Regions from separate parts of the Arthrobacter sp. yr096 genome, predicted to be linked through region 2. Evidence: riboswitches for the same ligand, from Rfam matches in the RefSeq annotation. Region 2 holds a riboswitch; each other region holds the start of a gene.

The links. Region 2 has a riboswitch for thiamine pyrophosphate ahead of thiO (glycine oxidase ThiO). Riboswitches for the same ligand answer to the same signal wherever they lie in the genome.
Region 1: linked by a shared signal. The riboswitch ahead of BMY91_RS21880 (FAD-dependent oxidoreductase) and the one ahead of thiO (glycine oxidase ThiO) in region 2 are both predicted to bind thiamine pyrophosphate.
Region 3: linked by a shared signal. The riboswitch ahead of BMY91_RS13725 (ECF transporter S component) and the one ahead of thiO (glycine oxidase ThiO) in region 2 are both predicted to bind thiamine pyrophosphate.
Region 4: linked by a shared signal. The riboswitch ahead of thiD (bifunctional hydroxymethylpyrimidine kinase/phosphomethylpyrimidine kinase) and the one ahead of thiO (glycine oxidase ThiO) in region 2 are both predicted to bind thiamine pyrophosphate.

The regions. Positions count from the first base shown of each region.
Region 1 covers NZ_FNYI01000013.1:78,307-82,556, reverse strand. The annotation lists gene BMY91_RS21895 (S1 family peptidase) at 1-256, shown strand, start outside; gene BMY91_RS21890 (LLM class flavin-dependent oxidoreductase) at 693-1,784, shown strand; gene thiE (thiamine phosphate synthase) at 1,892-2,575, opposite strand; TPP riboswitch at 2,603-2,723, shown strand; partial or broken gene BMY91_RS21880 (FAD-dependent oxidoreductase) at 2,715-2,933, shown strand; gene thiS (sulfur carrier protein ThiS) at 2,978-3,214, shown strand; gene BMY91_RS21870 (thiazole synthase) at 3,218-4,015, shown strand.
Region 2 covers NZ_FNYI01000001.1:672,089-676,338, forward strand. The annotation lists gene BMY91_RS03205 (RNB domain-containing ribonuclease) at 1-319, opposite strand, end outside; gene BMY91_RS03210 (ferritin-like fold-containing protein) at 442-1,110, shown strand; gene thiE (thiamine phosphate synthase) at 1,133-1,801, opposite strand; TPP riboswitch at 1,829-1,947, shown strand; gene thiO (glycine oxidase ThiO) at 1,940-3,205, shown strand; gene thiS (sulfur carrier protein ThiS) at 3,202-3,438, shown strand; gene BMY91_RS03230 (thiazole synthase) at 3,442-4,239, shown strand.
Region 3 covers NZ_FNYI01000005.1:89,570-93,819, forward strand. The annotation lists gene BMY91_RS13720 (NUDIX hydrolase) at 1-563, opposite strand, end outside; TPP riboswitch at 1,184-1,320, shown strand; gene BMY91_RS13725 (ECF transporter S component) at 1,398-2,018, shown strand; gene BMY91_RS13730 (ABC transporter ATP-binding protein) at 2,018-3,604, shown strand; gene BMY91_RS13735 (energy-coupling factor transporter transmembrane component T family protein) at 3,601-4,250, shown strand, end outside.
Region 4 covers NZ_FNYI01000010.1:50,435-54,684, forward strand. The annotation lists gene obgE (GTPase ObgE) at 1-524, opposite strand, end outside; gene rpmA (50S ribosomal protein L27) at 659-922, opposite strand; gene rplU (50S ribosomal protein L21) at 984-1,292, opposite strand; gene thiD (bifunctional hydroxymethylpyrimidine kinase/phosphomethylpyrimidine kinase) at 1,669-3,186, opposite strand; TPP riboswitch at 3,177-3,275, opposite strand; gene BMY91_RS20175 (Rne/Rng family ribonuclease) at 3,450-4,250, opposite strand, start outside.

The DNA.
Region 1 (4,250 bases), on a different contig from region 2:
CGAGGTGGTCGGGCTTTGGAATGGCATGGTTCGCATAAAGCCGCCAGTTCAGCCGGGCTACTCTGGAGGAGTCCTCCTGACGCCATCAGGCGCATTGCTTGGCATCAATTATGGGACAGACAATCCTATGGTGCCTGGCGAAGGCTTGGCGATGGCCGCAGGGTTGATTGTCGCGATGCATAATTCATCTGAAGGTTTCGTGGACACTCTGGATTACACGGAGGAAGTAAAACAGGAGTTCAGTAGCCGGGCATGAAGGGGCGGTTCCCAAAGGGTCTCGACAACGATCTAGGGCTTCTGAGATGTAACGCGAGGTGGGCAGTTCCCGAGCGCTTTGTGGGGACCTAAAGTGCCCTCATGAGCTATGGGTTGCAAATCTGTTTCTTCCGGGTCTGTGTTGAGCGACCTAGTCAGCTCATCTTTGAGGAGTCCGATGGTTCTTCCCGGTCGCGGTCCATCGTCGTCTTTGCCGCATTGCGTCTGGGGCATTGGGTGGCCCCACACGATTGACTCCAAAGGGAAGAGATATTGGATACCGTCCAAGCTCGTCACAGGCCGATCCGGCAGGATCAGGGGATTGGGTGAATTGATTCATCTGATGAGTTACGCAGACTGTAGGTTGTCATAACGTCCGTTATCGGCGTTAGAGTGGGACGAGTAGAAGTAGATGAAATAACTCGTCCAAAGTTGTCATGCAGCGTTTTCCCACGTCAGCGTCCGGCGCGGGTGTGCTGGCCTTGAATGGTGGCCGGTGGCTCCGCCGCGCGGGAAGAGCCGGGTGGAACATCGTGACGACAGACAACGCCTGGACCGGGGAGAACTTCCGCCGCGGGGGCTTCCTGCCGAATACGGAGCGCTATACGCATGCCGAGGACTACGTGGCCGCGGTGCAGGATCTGTGGGACGGATTCGGTCCCATCGCCGGGAGCCGTGACGCCGAGTCCTGGTCCGCGGAGCCTCGTCAGGTCCGCCGCCAAGGGAAATTCCGCAGCATCGATGCCAGGCCCCAGGTGCCCGGGAGCCCGCAAGGCCAGCCGGTGTATTTCCAGGCCGGGGATTCGGCTGAAGGCCGCGACTTCGCCGCACGGAGGGCCGAAGGAATCTTCACCCACCACATAGAATTCGACGACGCCGTGGCGTTCACGGCGGACATCCGTCGCCGCGCCCGTTCATACGGAAGGCCCGGGGACGACATCAAGATCTTCCCCGGCGCCAACCTCGTCGTGGCGGAAACGGACGCCGAAGCTGCCGAGAAGGCCGCGTATTACAAGGAGTTCGCCCTCAATGACCGCACCGTGCTGCAGTCAATCGAGAGTGTGTGGGGTACGGACCTGTCTGCCGTTGACCTGGATGGTCCGCTTCCTTCCTTCGAGCCCGTAGCCTCCCGGCAAAGCCACACCCACGGCATTGTCCACACCGGCCACGAGCCCACGGTGAAGTCGCGGCAATGGCGTGCACTTGCCGATGAGCACAACTACAGCCTCCGGCAGCCGGTCCACCACCTCTCCGAACGGCGCGGGTTCATCGGCTCTGCATCCACAGTTGCGGACCAGTTGGCCCACTACGTCCGCTCGGACGCCTTCGACGGCCTCAACGTCACCCCGCATGCCTTCCCCGACGGACTGAACGACGTCGTGGACCTGCTTGTCCCGGCCTTGCAGGAACGGGGGATCTACCCTTCCGGGTATCCGGGAAACACCCTGCGGGAAAACCTCGGCCTACCCGAAACCGTGGCCCACCGCGTCCCCGAAGCCGCCCCCCTCAACCTGGAAGACGCCTCATGAGCAACCTCAAATCCATCAGCTTCCTCACACCCGGAAACTACCCGGACAGTAATCCCCACCGCGGACTCGAATATGGGGACGCCGACGATCTGCGTCCCTGAGGACCGTTAAGCGGCGTCGAGGGCTTCGAGCAGCGACTTGGCTGCCGCCGTCGGATCTTCCGCTTCAGTGATGGCGCGGACGACGACGATGCGGCTGGCGCCGGCGGCAACTACTTCTTCGACGTTGCCGAGGTCGATTCCCCCGATTGCGAACCAAGGCAAATCAACGGCCCCGCCGGTGGTCTCCTCCGCGCGCCTGATCGCCTCTGCGGCATATGTGACCAAGCCGGTTCCCACGGCTTCACGGCCGGGCTTGGTGGGGGTCGCCCACACGGGGCCGACACAGAAGTAATCCAGTCCCGCGTCGCCGGGCGAGGCCGTGATGGCCGCATTGACCTGCTCGGGAGTGTGGGTGGACAAGCCTATTACGGCAGGGGCGGGGAGGAAGGTGCGGGCGATCTCCAGGGGCAGGTCCTTTTGGCCCACATGGAACACGGGAGCCCCGGAAACACTGGCGATATCGGCCCGGTCGTTCACTGCCCACAGCCGCCCATGCCGTTCCGCGACGCTGCGCAGGACGGCCAGCAACTCCAACTCCTCGGCCGCTTCGATCGTCTTGTCGCGGAGCTGGATGATGTCCACTCCGCCCTGGAAGGCTGCGTCCACGAAGTCTTCAAAATCGCCTTGTCGTTTGCGCGCGTCAGTGCACAGGTAGAGGCGGGCCGAGGCGAGGGATTCATGCTGGGTCATGGAAACCACAGTAGTTCCTCTAAACTGGGCACGTACCGCGGGAGCCGCGACGACCGTCATTGTGACCGTCCGGCTGAGAGGGCTTAAGAGCCGACCGCTTGACCTGATCCGGCTAGTACCGGCGTAGGGAAGGAATCAGATGGCAGAAGCCATTCACGCAGATGTCGCTGTCATTGGCGGAGGCGTCATCGGCCTGGGCATTGCCCATCAAGTGCGGAAGCTGGGCCGCTCCGTAGCACTCATCGATCCGACGCCCGCCACGGGAGCGACAGTCGCGGCTGCCGGAATGCTGGCGCCTGTCAGTGAGCTGCACTACCAGGAAGAAGACCTCCTGGAGCTCATGCTCGAGTCATCCCGGTTTGTGACCCCGGGTTGCCCTCAACTCCACAGCAAGGAAACAGCATGAACATCAAGCTTAACGGCGCCGCCCACCAGGTGCCCGCAGACGCCTCTGTCAGCACGCTCGTCACCGCGGTTACCAGCCGCGTCCTGGACCACCGCGGGCAGGCGGCCGACGGCGGGAAGCTGGGTGTCGCCGTCGTCCGCAATTCCGAGGTGGTACTGCGCAGCCAGTGGGCGGCTACTCCGCTGGCCGACGGCGATGAACTCGAACTTGTTACCGCAGTACAGGGAGGCTGAACCATGACCGAAGCAAGCACCGAAATCCGCACTGACGCCTTGGTGATCGACGGCGTCGAATTCGGGTCCCGCCTGATCATGGGCACTGGAGGTGCGCCGAGCCTGGACGGGCTCGGTGCCGCGCTCCTGGCATCCGGAACCGAGCTCACCACCGTGGCCATGCGACGCTATTCGCCGGCCGAAACGGGTTCGCTCTTCCAACTGCTGGTGGACAACAACATCCGGGTGCTCCCGAACACCGCGGGCTGTTTCACCGCGACGGACGCTGTGATGACGGCGGAACTGGCACGTGAGGCACTGGAGACTGACTGGGTCAAGCTGGAAGTCATCGCGGACGAGCACACGCTGCTCCCGGACGCCGTTGAACTGGTGGACGCCACCGAGCAACTGGTGAACCGGGGCTTCAAGGTGTTCGCCTACACCAACGATGATCCCGTGCTTGCCCTTCGCCTCGAGAACCTCGGCGCCACTGCGGTCATGCCGCTGGGCTCGCCCATCGGCACCGGCCTGGGCATCCTGAACCCGCATAACATCGAACTCATCGTGTCCCGGGCTTCCGTGCCGGTGGTGCTGGACGCCGGGATCGGAACAGCTTCCGACGCCGCACTTGCCATGGAACTGGGTTGTGACGCCGTTCTGCTGGCGACGGCAGTGACCCGCGCGCAGAACCCCGTGCAGATGGGCCAAGCCTTCAAACACGCCGTCATCGCCGGTAGGCTGGCCAAACAGGCGGGCCGGATTCCGCGACGTGAGCACGCCTCGGCGTCCTCAGCCATGGAAGGCCGGGCGGAGTTCCTCTGAAGCCGGGCTCCCCTGCTTCAGAGGGCCTTCCTACGCTATGTGTCCCATGACGCGGGCGGTCAGGTGACCCGAATCGATTTTTGCCGCTGCTGTCCGAGCACGATTGGCAGGGTCCAGAAGACCCACGTTGGGCCCGCTGGTGGCCCAATCGGTGCTGATGAACGCGATTCAGGCATCCGTCAGATTCGCACTTGTCGCGAAGAGAAAACTCGTCTTCGAAGCCCCGGACGATGCG
Region 2 (4,250 bases):
CGGCATCCAGCGCCCCACCGGGAGCCACGAACGACGGGACGTCGGCGATGACGTAGAGGACTTTGTACCCTGCACCGGCGCGGTCAATGAACAGCGCCTGATCGAGGTCGGTTGACGTTGCAGGATCAATGGTCACAAAGGGAACGTCCCGCAGGTCGCGCTCCGGGATCTCGTGTGTCGCCACCGCACGGCGTGCCTCCTCCACGGCTTCTGTGGGGTACGCGCCTGGGAGTTCAAGCTCAGTCCTCAGGGCTGCAAGGGCCGCGGCGAGCTGATCAGTCGAGTCGTCGACGTTGGGAGCAATCCGATGATGTGACACGAAAGTCAGGTTAGCCCGAATCGGGCGGATAGTCTCACATTGGGCCAGCCTGGCAGGGACAACGCCCGAAGCGGCCACAGGGGGCCGGAGAAGCGGAGGACATCCGGGGATAGTCTTGACCCATGGGCACTTCCCCGGACGCCTCGCCTCCCGCCGGGCAACTCGCAGCCGAGCTCCTCGGGGCAATGGCCTACGGTGAGTTGTCCGCTTTCGGGCGGCTCTCCTTCGATTCCCGCTTCGCTCCCACACTTCATGACCGGTCGGTGCTCGCAAAAATCGCCGTGGGCGCCTACGGGAACTTTGCCCTGCTCAATGATCGGCTCACGGAAATGGGCATTGATCCCGAGGAAGCCATGCTGCCGTTTCAACGATCGTTTGACCACTTTCATGAGCGGACCAAGCCCGGAGACTGGTACGAGTCCGTGATGAAGGCTTACGTCATCGATACCGTGTCATCGGATTTCTACAGATCAGTTTCGGCTTTTCTGGACTCCGCGACCCAGCAATTCGTTGAGCGGGTGGCCTCTCCCGATCAGGCTACCGAAGTCCTCCGGGTCCTCCTCAGGCGGGCGTTGGCCGATGACCCCAGGCTCGCCTCGCGGCTGGCTATGTGGGGCCGCCGTTTAGTGGGCGAAGCACTCACACAGGCGCAACGGGTTGGCATGGAACATCCCCGCCTGGGACCTACCCTCAAGAGCGGCGGAGATGCCCGGGCCGCCATCAAGAGGTTGACAGGAGAACTCGCCGAAAAGCATGGGCGACGAATGACCGGTCTGGGCTTGACGGTTTGACCAGCTGCAGGCTTGACGTTCGCTAGACCGCGTCCAGGGCTTGCAGCAGCGACTTGGCAGCCGCCGTCGGATCCGTTGCCTCAGTGATCGCGCGGACCACCACCACACGGCTGGCTCCGGCAGCTACCACCTTTTCTACGTTGCTGAGGTCAATGCCACCGATGGCGAACCAGGGAAGCGTAGTTTGGTTGGCGTTCTTGACCGCTTCTGCGGCAAATGTGACCAGGTCCAGTCCGACGGCGTCGCGGCCGGGTTTTGTGGGTGTTGCCCACACAGGACCTACGCAGAAGTAATCCAGTCCGTACTGGCCGGAAGAGGCAGCAATGGCAGCGTCAATCTGCGCAGGAGTGTGTGTTGAGAGCCCGATGCCGGTGCCGCCTGGCAGCAAGGTCCTGGCCGCTTCCAAGGGCAGGTCCATTTGACCGACGTGGAAGACCGGAGCCCCGGAAATACGGGCAACATCGGCCCGATCATTGACCGCCCAGAGCCGTCCGTGGCGCTCGGCGACGCTACGCAGAACCGCCAGCAGTTCCAATTCTTCGGCCGCTTCAATGGTCTTGTCACGGAGTTGGATGATGTCCACGCCGCCCTCGAACGCGGCATCCACAAAGTCTTCAAAATCGCCCTGCCGCTTGCGGGCATCGGTGCACAGGTAGAGGCGGGCTGAGGCGAGTGATTCAGGCTGGGTCATGGGAACCAGAGTAGTTCCTCTAAACTGGGCACGTACTGCGGGAGCCGCGACGTTCGTCATATGACTGTCCGGCTGAGAGGGCTTCAGCGCCGACCGCTTGACCTGATCCGGCTAGTACCGGCGTAGGGAAGGAATCCAATGGCAGGTCCCCGCCATACCAACCTCCAAGCAGATGTGGCCGTCATCGGCGGCGGCGTGATCGGGCTTGGCATAGCGCACGAGGCCCGACGAGTGGGTCGCTCCGTGGCCCTGATTGATCCCGCGCCGGCAAGCGGAGCAAGCTATGCGGCGGCCGGAATGCTGGCCCCGGTAAGTGAACTGCACTATCAGGAGGAAGACCTCCTCGAGCTGATGCTGGAATCCTCCCGTTTGTGGCCCTCGTTTACTGCCGGCCTCCCTCAGGGGTCTGAAGCCACCGGATACCGCACGACGCCGACCCTTGCGGTGGGTGCCGACGCGGCCGACCGCCGTGCGCTCGCAGACCTGAGGTCAGTACAGCTGGCAGCAGGATTGGGTGTGGAGCCCCTGGCCCTGCGCGAGGCGAGGGACCGCGAGCCCCTGCTCAGTCCCCAAATCTCCTGTGCTTTCGATATCCCCGCTGATCACCAAGTGGATCCGCGAAAATTGGCTGAATGCCTGTTGGCCGGCCTGGCACTCCACGCACCTGGCAGCACCACGTGGGTCCCCGGCGCAGAGAACGGGTTTGCCGTGACATCCCAGGCCCGCGGTTTGCTGTGGGAATCGGGAAGAGTCTCCGGCGTAGAACTTGAATCTGGTGCACCAGTGGCGGCAACCGAGACGGTTGTTGCCAACGGCCTCGGCGCAGCCAGCCTGGCTGGCCTGCCTGAAGGGCTCACGCTGCCCTTGCGTCCGGTGTACGGCGACATCCTCCGGCTCCGCGTCCCCGAACACCTCCGGCCCCTCGTCACCGCCACGGTGCGCGGCATGGTGCGTGGCGTCCCCGTCTACATCGTGCCCCGGGCAGACGGCACGGTGGTCATCGGAGCTACCCAGCGGGAGGACGGATTGTCCGCGTCGTCCAACGCAGTCTCAGCGGGAGGCGTTTACCAGCTCCTGCGCGATGCCCAAGTGCTGGTTCCGGCGGTGGCAGAGCTGGAACTGCTGGAGGCCACCGCCCGCGCCAGGCCCGGGACTCCGGACAACGCACCGTTGCTGGGACGCGTCGCCGCAACCAATGGCGACATTAACGGCTTGGTGATTGCTACTGGCTTCTTCCGTCACGGAGTCCTCTTGACACCCATCGCCGCAAGGATCGTGGGCGAACTGATCGGCGGTTCGACGGACCCCCGATGGGCTCCCTTCCGGCCCGGCCGTTTCGCAGGAGACGCGGCCACTCCCGACGACCTCATCCCAGTCCACGCTCCCAACAAGGAATCAGCATGAACATCAAACTCAATGGATCCGACCATTCAGTGCCGGACGACGCATCCGTCAGCACCCTCGTCAGTGCCATCACAGGCCGCATCCTGGACCCCCGCGGGCAGGCGGCCGACGGCGGCAAGTTGGGCGTCGCCGTCGCACGCAACTCCGAAGTAGTGCCGCGCAGCCAATGGTCTGCAACGGCGCTCGCCGACGGAGACGAACTCGAACTCGTTACAGCAGTCCAAGGAGGCTGAACAATGACAGCAGCAAACACTGAGGTCCGCACCGACGCATTGGTGATTGACGGCGTCGAATTCGGTTCCCGCCTGATCATGGGCACCGGAGGTGCGCCGAGTCTGGACGGGCTTGGCGCAGCGTTGCTTGCCTCGGGGACCGAACTCACCACCGTCGCCATGCGGCGCTATTCTCCGGCCGAAACGGGCTCGCTGTTCCAGCTTCTGGTGGACAACGGCATCCGGGTGCTGCCCAACACCGCTGGCTGTTTCACGGCCAAGGACGCGGTGATGACCGCGGAACTGGCCCGCGAAGCACTCGAGACGGATTGGGTGAAACTGGAAGTCATCGCGGACGAGCACACGCTCCTCCCGGATGCTGTGGAACTCGTAGACGCCACTGAGCAACTGGTGAACCGCGGATTCAAGGTCTTCGCCTACACCAACGACGATCCCGTGCTGGCGCTCCGTCTGGAGAACCTTGGCGCTGCCGCCGTCATGCCGCTCGGTTCACCCATTGGAACCGGCCTGGGCATCCTGAACCCGCACAACATTGAACTGATCGTGTCCAGGGCCTCCGTTCCTGTGGTTCTGGACGCCGGAATCGGGACAGCATCCGATGCCGCACTCGCCATGGAGCTTGGCTGCGACGCCGTTCTGTTGGCCACTGCCGTAACCCGTGCACAGAACCCGGTGCAGATGGGCCAAGCCTTCAAACACGCTGTGATCGCCGGTAGGCTGGCCAGGCAGGCAGGCCGGATTCCGCGGCGGGAGCACGCTTTGGCGTCGTCAGCCATGGAAGGCCGTGCAGAGTTCCTCTAGGCGCAGAGTTC
Region 3 (4,250 bases), on a different contig from region 2:
AGGAAGTACGTGGGCGGCATCAGTTTCAGCGTTCCGGCGGCCTCGGCAGCGAGAATTCCGTCCACCGGCATCCACAATGATTTCCAGGCTTCAGTGGTCTGGTGCTGGGGTTCAGCCCTTGGGGCTGGCTTGGCGACGTAGAAGTAGGTGTCGAAGCGCTTGGGCATGTCCGTGGGGGTGATCCAGTTGGCCCATGGACGGAGGTTGTCGGCGTCAATGCTCAGCCCGGCCTCCTCATTGACTTCGCGGATTGCTGCCGCCAACACGGTTCCGGCGCTCGTTGCAGCAACGTTCGCGTCCGCCCCGATGGAGCTCTGGTGCCAGTCGGCGACGTGGCGTTGGAGCAGTTCCGTGGGGTAGTCCCAGCCGGACTTGTCAGCAGCATCCACCCGGCCTCCCGGGAACACCACCATTCCAGCGGCGAAGTCCATGGTGCTCACCCTGTGCTGGACAAAGGCCTCGAGGCCCCCGGGAGCGTCGCGAAGCAGGATTACGCTGGCGGCAAGGCGCGGCTCCGCCACAGGGGTGTGGTTGGGAAACTCCTGCTTGGGTAGGTCCGTCATGAGAAATGTGCCCCTTTGCCGCGTGGATTCTGCTGGATCATTCTCTCAGGTCCGGTTGTGGGGCCTGGTCTGCGTGGTTGGGGGTGGGTTTGGGGTGCGGTGTGGGCCCTGCAAGGTGCCCACGATGGGTTGTGGGGCCTTGTGTGCGTGGGTGGGGGTGGGTTTGGGGCGCAGTGTGGGCCCCGCACGGTGTGCTGTTGGGTTGTGGGGCCTTGTGTGCGTGGGTGGGGGTGGGTTTGGGGTGCAGTGTGGGCCCTGCACGGTGTGCTGTTGGGTTGTGGGGTCTGGTGTGCGTGGTTGGGGGTGGGTTTGGGGTGCGGTGTGGGCCCTGCAAAGTGCGCCAATGGGGTTGTGGGGTCTGGTGTGCGTGGTTGGGGGTGGGTTTAGGGCGCAGAGTGGCCCTGCAACGCGTGCCGATGGGGTTGTGGGGTCTGGTGTGCGTGGTTGGGGGTGGGTTTGGGGCGCAATGTGGGCCCCGCAAGGCGCCCTGCAAGGCGCCCGGCAAGGCGCCCGGCAACGTGCCCCCAACGCCCCCGGCAAGCACCGGAAAGCGATTGTGACTGGACAGCAGCGCCCGCCACGCCCGCAGGTGTAAACTGAACCCGCCCATCAGGGCAGATTGATAACGACAGGGGAGCGCCGCCGTCGGACCTTGCAGCGATGCAGGAGACGCGAGGGCGCTGAGAGTGCGGACAGCCGCAGACCCTCGAACCTGATCCGGTTAGTACCGGCGCAAGGGAGTCGAGCTTCTCAGAGTGTCCGGATCCGGGCGGCGCAGGCCGGCTGGGATATCCGGGTAGCACTTTCCCCTCCTGTACCTCAGGAGGCAGAAAAATGACCACGGTAAACGTGAAGAAGACCAGTTATAACTGGCGCGTAGTAGACATCGTGGTGGCGGCATTGATCGCCATCGCCGGCGGCGTTATTTTCTGGGCCTGGTCCCAGGGTGCCGCGCTGGTATCCATTCCCATGAACGCGACGTATCCGCCGCTCACCGGCCTGATTGCCGGTGGCTGGATGATTCCGGCGGTCCTGGGCATGCTTATTATCCGTAAGCCCGGCGCAGCCTTGTTCTGCGAGGCTGTTGCTGCCACCGGCGAGCTCATCATGGGTTCGCAGTACGGCACTACGGTGCTCATCTCCGGCATCCTCCAGGGCCTCGGTGCAGAGCTCATCTTCGCCGCGTTCCGCTACAAGAAGTTCAACCTGCCCACGGCACTCCTTGCCGGTGCGGGCGCGGGCCTCTTCTGCGGCCTTAACGATTCCTTCCTGCCGTGGGGCTGGAACATCGCCTACGAGGCAATCGACAAGCTGGCCTACATCACCTTCACCACCATCTCCGGCGCGATCATCGCAGGCGCATTGTCCTGGGTCGCCACCCGTGGTCTGGCGAAGACAGGCGTCCTGAGCTCCTTCGCGTCGCGCAAGGCCGCTTCGGAGCCAGTCTTCAGCTGATGCCGTCCACCACGAGCGGCACGGTGAGGCCCGCCGCCATCTCAGCCGAGGGCTGGGGTTGGCGGCATGCCGGCCGGGTCCAGCCTGCCATTCAGGGCCTCGACCTCCGGATCGAACCCGGCGAACGGGTGTTGTTGCTGGGTCCTTCGGGTGCCGGCAAGTCGACGCTCCTGCATGCCTTGGCGGGCGTGCTGGGAGACGAGGAAGACGACTCCGACGAGACAGGCTCCCTGCTGATCGACGGCGCTACTCCCCGCGAGCAGCGTGGCCGCGCCGGCCTGATGCAGCAGGACCCCGAAACCCAGGTGGTCCTCTCACGTGTGGGTGACGACGTCGCCTTCGGCGCCGAGAACCTGGCCGTGCCGCGGGACGAGATCTGGGCCCGCGTCCATGAAGCGCTCGACGACGTTGGGTTGCGTACGGCGGCTGGCGGAGGTTTGGCGCTGGATCACCCGACGGCGGCACTCTCCGGCGGCCAGAAGCAGCGCCTTGCCCTTGCCGGCATCCTGGCGATGCGGCCGGGGCTGATCCTCCTGGACGAGCCCACAGCCAACCTCGATCCTGCAGGCGTGCTGGAAGTCCGCGATGCCGTGAACCGGTGCCTGGACAAGACGGGCGCCACGCTGGTGGTGGTTGAGCACCGGGTGTCCGTGTGGAAGGACGTAGTGGACAGGATTGTGGTCCTGCAGCCGGGCTCGGCAGGCGCAGGATCAGGATCGGGCACAGGCTCAGGCACTGGTGTCCTCTTGGACGGCCCGCCGGACAAAGTGCTGTCCGAGGCCCGCAGCATGTTGATGGCAGCCGGTGTTTGGGTTCCCGGATACGTCCCTGCAACACGCAGGCGCAGCAACGAAACCCCTGCGGCGCAACTCCTCCTGGCGGCCCAGGACCTGTCGGTTTCGCGGGAGAAGCCGCGCAGGAAGGGCTTCAAGACCATCCCGCCGATTCCTGTTCAAACGGGTATCAGTGCACAGGTCAGGGCAGGCCAGGCGCTGACCATTACGGGTCCGAATGGTGCTGGGAAGTCCACGTTCGCGCTCACGTTGGCTGGCCTTCTGGCGCCGGTGGACGGAAAGGTGAGCGCCGCCGTCGAGCTTTCAGAAGGTGCGGGCATTGACCCGTTCAGATGGAAAGCAGATCAGCTGATTTCCCGGATCGGAACCGTTTTCCAGGAGCCGGAGCACCAGTTCGTCACGGGCAAGGTCCTGGACGAGCTCATGTTTGGTCCGAAGCATCTTGGCCACGGCGGAGAACGCGTGGACGAGCTCCTGGAGCGGCTGCGGCTCACCCACCTTGTGGATGCCAACCCTTACACCCTGTCCGGTGGTGAGAAACGTCGGTTGTCTGTAGCCACGGTGCTCGCCGCGCATCCCAAAATCCTTGTCCTTGACGAACCAACGTTCGGCCAGGATGCCAACACCTGGGCAGAGTTGGCCTCGTTCTTGTCAGAGCTCCTGGACGCCGGAACGGCCGTGGTCTCTGTGACCCACGACCAGGAATTCAGCGCTGTGCTTGGCGGGACTGAGCTGCGGTTGGATCCAGCAGCCCGGGCCCAGCCGGACCGCCAGGAAGCAGGTGCCGTGTGAGGAACCAACTGAACCTCGGCGGAAACCATGCCCTGCTGACCAAAGCCAACCCCTTGGCGAAGTTTGTGGCCGTCTTCCTCATATCGCTGGTGCTGGCCCTGTCCATCGATTGGGTCTCCGCATCCACCGCGATTGTTGCCGAGCTGGCCCTGTTCCCGCTGGCCGGTCTCACCCTTCGGCTGCTGTGGCAGCGTGCGTGGCCGCTGATCATCGCGGCGGCGATCGGCGGCTGGAGCACGGCGATCGTGGCGGCGGACAGCGGCGCTGTGCTGCTCGACGTCGGCCTCTGGTCCATCAGCGAAGGCTCCCTTGAGCTGGGGCTGGGTTTCATGCTGCGCGGCTTGGCGATCGCCCTCCCGGCGATCCTCCTGATGACCTGCACTGATCCCACCGATTTGGCTGATGCCCTGGCGCAGAAGGCCAAGCTGCCGCACCGGTTTGTCCTGGGTTCCCTGGCCGCCATGCGGTTGGTGGGCCTCATGGCCGAAGAGTGGCAGACCATCGGCATGGCACGCCGTGCCCGGGGGGTGGGATCCCAAGGCAACCCGTTCCAGAGGCTGAAGGCTACGCTCGGCCAGAGTTTCGGGCTTCTGGTTCAGGCTGTTCGGAGGGCATCGCGACTGGCAGTGACCATGGAAGCGCGCGG
Region 4 (4,250 bases), on a different contig from region 2:
AGGCTGGACTTACCGGCCGAGGGGAAGCCCACCAAAGCGATGTCCGCAATGGACTTCAGTTCCAGGACAATGTCGCTGGAATCGCCTTCGATACCCAACAGCGCAAAGCCCGGCGCGCGGCGCTTCTGTGAAGACAGGGAAGCATTGCCGAGTCCGCCCTGGCCGCCAGCCGCAGCAATATATTCTGTGCCCTCTCCCACAAGGTCAGCCAGGACGTCGCCGTCCTTGGTCTTGACCACGGTGCCATCGGGCACGGGAAGAATGAGGGTTTCACCATTCTTGCCACCGCGCCAGTCACCCATTCCGGGTCCACCGTTGGTGGCGTGCCGGTGGGGGGCGTGGTGGTAGTCAAGCAGCGTGGTGGTTTGGGCCGACACACGCAGGATCACGTCGCCGCCATTGCCGCCGTTGCCGCCGTCGGGGCCACCGAGCGGCTTGAACTTTTCCCGCTTAACAGAGACACAGCCGTGGCCGCCGGTTCCGCCGGATACGTGCAGGACTACCCGGTCTACAAAGCTCGCCACGTGGATCTCCTCTATTGCTGTTGCCAGCGCTGTTGCATTAACCAGCGCGCCTGGGCGCCCTAGTCGATTGTAATGCGGTTAAAAGAACGGTGGAGCGGGCCGTTTGGCCCGCTCCACCGGTTCAGAACTTGTTGTTACTCTGCAGCTGCAGCAGCAACGATGTTCACTACGCGACGGCCGCGGCGAGTACCAAACTCAACCGAACCTGCCTGGAGAGCGAACAGGGTGTCGTCGCCACCGCGACCGACGCCTGCACCGGGGTGGAAGTGGGTTCCACGCTGGCGAACGATGATTTCGCCTGCGGAGACTACCTGACCACCGAAGCGCTTTACGCCCAGGTACTGTGCGTTGGAGTCACGACCGTTGCGAGTGGAACTCGCGCCTTTTTTGTGTGCCATGTGAAATGCCTGCCTCTAAATTTCTGGGGAAACTGAAAAACCTGAACAGCGGTAACGAAAGTTACGCGATGCTGGTGATCTTGATCTTGGTCAGTTCCTGACGGTGACCCTGACGCTTCCGGTAGCCGGTCTTGTTCTTGAACTTCTGGATGACGATCTTGGGACCACGGAGGTCCTCGAGGATCTCAGCCGTGACCTTGACGTTGGCCAGTTCCGCAGCTGCGGAGGTGACCTTGTCGCCATCAACCAGGAGCAAGGCGGGCAGCTCAAGCTTGCTGCCGGCTCCACCGGGGACGCGGTTAAGCGTTACGTAGTCTCCAACGGAAACTTTTTCTTGGCGGCCGCCTGCGCGGACAATCGCGTACACCACTTGGGTACTCACTTCTCTCGACGTTTATAACTAAATTTGCGTGCGGAACCTTGAACCGGAATCAGGCTTGGTTCGCGCTGTGCCTCAACGCCGTGGACTTCTGATCGAAGTCCGCGAGTCATCCCATGAACAATTCCAAGGGGCATAACCCAAGTGTTGGCGTAAGCACCGAAGATCAAGATTACGCTAGTTTGACCTTCAGCTGCAAATGAGGCCGGGTCCGGAGGCTACCACGTGACTTGCGTCACCAGATGTAACGGACTCTCCCGGCACCGTGCCCATACAGCCTACAGGGTTTGGGCACGATTAACGCGATTTCCCCCGCGGCGCGCGGAGGCAAACGGCGAAACGTGCGCAATCGCCCAGGAAATGAGGCCTAAGCGAATAAGCGTGGGGCGTCGAAGAATGCTGTCTCATAACGGCAGGAGTCCCTGAAAGCTTCCACCATTGCCGCACGCTCCCCCGCTGAGGCTGCCAAGGCAGCGGCGTCAGTGAAGTTGATCGCATTCCTGGTTGCCGCTGCAAAATCCTCATCAGCGTAAGTCTTCAGCCAATCCGCATACGGGTGCCCGGAGGGCGCCCCTGCGTCCACATAAGCCGTGTGGAGCTGCTGGCCTACCTCGGCGTACAACCAGTAGCAGGGCAAAACTGCCGCCAGGAGAACGCCATACCTACCGGAGGCCGATGCCGCCATCAGATGATCCACATACGACTTGGTAACCGGCCCCGTCACGGTGGAGGCCTCACGCGTGCTCAGCCAGTTGCGGTGGAGTTCCGATTCCACTTCGAGGCACTGCTGCGACGCCTTGGACCAGAACAATTGCTCTTCCTCCGTGGGTGCAAGTGCGCCGGCACGGGCCAGGACCCTGGAATACCCATTGAGGTAGATCGCGTCCTGTGCCAGGTAATAGTTGAAGGCCGCCTCCGGCAGGCTGCCTGATTGCAGGCCTTCAATAAAGGAGAGCCTGTAGATGGCATCGAGTTCCGGGGCGGCTTCCTTCCACAACTCCGAGGCGAAGTTACCGGGCCTGAGCACCTTTTGGTGGTGGAAATGGTTAACGGGACCGCTCCCCTGGCCAACATCAAGGGCATCGGAGGCCTTCAGGGCTTGAAGCAACCAGGGCTTCACTTCCCGCAATGAAGCTTCCCAATCGCCGGTGCGGGCCTGAACGGTGGCCAAAGCGGAGGAAAGTGAACAGCCCGTGCCATGACTGTTCTTCGTGTCCACCCGGGGACCGGCTACCTCGACCACATCCTGACGCAGCAAGCCACTGGTGTTCACCAACGCATCTGGACATTCCGATCCCGCCAGGTGCCCGCCCTTCACCAGCACCGTGTTTCCGCAGTCGGCGGCAAGCCGTTTTCCCTGGTCCAGCGCCGAAGCCCAATCGTCGGCTTCAGCTTCGCCCAACAACATGGCAAGTTCAGGGAGGTTTGGGGTGATGAGGTCCGCCAAAGGCAGCAGCGAACGCAAGGCCTTCTCCGCGGACCCCTGCAGGAGGCGGTCTCCGCTGGTGGCCACCATGACCGGATCAAGGACCACGACGGCGGGGCGCACCGCTTCCAACCAGCGGCGGACTTCATCAATGACCGCCGCGTCCCCCAGCATGCCAATCTTGACCGCATCAATGGTGATGTCACTGCTGATGGCTTCGAGCTGCTGCCTCAGGAATTCCACGGGAGGTACATGCACAGCGCTGACTCCTAGCGTATTTTGCGCTGTCAGGGCCGTGATGGCTGCCATTGCATAGCCGCCGTGGGCTGCAATGCTCTTCACATCAGCCTGGATACCCGCCCCTCCGGATGGATCTGAGCCAGCGATGCTCAGCACCCTCGGGGTTTGCGTACTTGAGGCCACCAGCGGGTACACAGGAGAGAATGACGATGCAGTCATGAGGACATCCCTTCGCCGGTGCTAACCGGACAGGTTCAACGGGTCTGGATCTCAGCCTGGCCCAACGCCCGGCACCCCGTGTCAGTCCCCTAGCGTAGCCGGGAAGCAGCATTGCCAGGCAACTTCGCAACGGCAAACACTGGATGTGACCGCGAAAGAACCTGGTTGCGCGACTGGACGCAGACAGCAAAGGGTCCTGCAGTACCCGCCATTGACGGATACCGCAGGACCCTATGGTGCCGATCCTTCTGGAGCTGCAGTCTCTAGAGTTCGGAAGCCGGTACGCCCACACCGAGGATGATGGGCTCCTCCGACGCCGCCTTCTTGACCGGTTCCGCCGGCGCCTTGGCCTCGTGGGCCGAACCGCCCGCGGCCGCAGCAGCTGCCTCACGGTGCTCCACGCTGGTTTCGTTTGCCGCACCCTGTGCCCTGCTGGCGCTGCGGTTGCGCCGGCCACGACGACTCCGTGACGCTGAAGCGGTCCCTGGATCCTCGGCTGCGGCCTTCACCGCCGGGACGGTTTCCTGTACAGCTGCCGCCTCTGGGGCGGCCGTGGGCTCCGTTTTTCCTTCCGGGGCTGCGCCAAGGTGCGAGAATGCTTCGGCCAGCAGATCCAGGCTCATGGCGGGCTTGGCAGCCTGCGGTTCCTCGTGGTGTTCAACGAACGGCAAAGCAACTTCTTCGCCGCCGAAGCGCAGGACCGGGGTGGAACGTGCTTCCTGGGTTGCCGCTTCCCGGGACCCCGATTCCCTCGACTCCGCGGTGGCAGCGGGCTGCTCGGGCTCGTGCTGTCCGGCTGCCCTTGCCAGTTCTTCAGCGCGGTGAACTTCGTCGTCGTGCAGGTGCGCGGCGTGGGCTGCAGCGGCAATTGTGGCCAAAGCGGCCCTGGTAGCCTCGGCCTTCGCCTGACGGGCCGGGTCCTGGGGCTCAGTGTGCGTCGTCGTGGTAGCGGCCGGAGCTGAGGCGGGAGTGTGCACCGGTGCCGGCGCTTCGGCGACGGCCTGTCCCCCGCCCTTGCCGCGGCGGCGCTTACGTTCCGTCCGGGCTGCGGGCTGCTGGGTCTC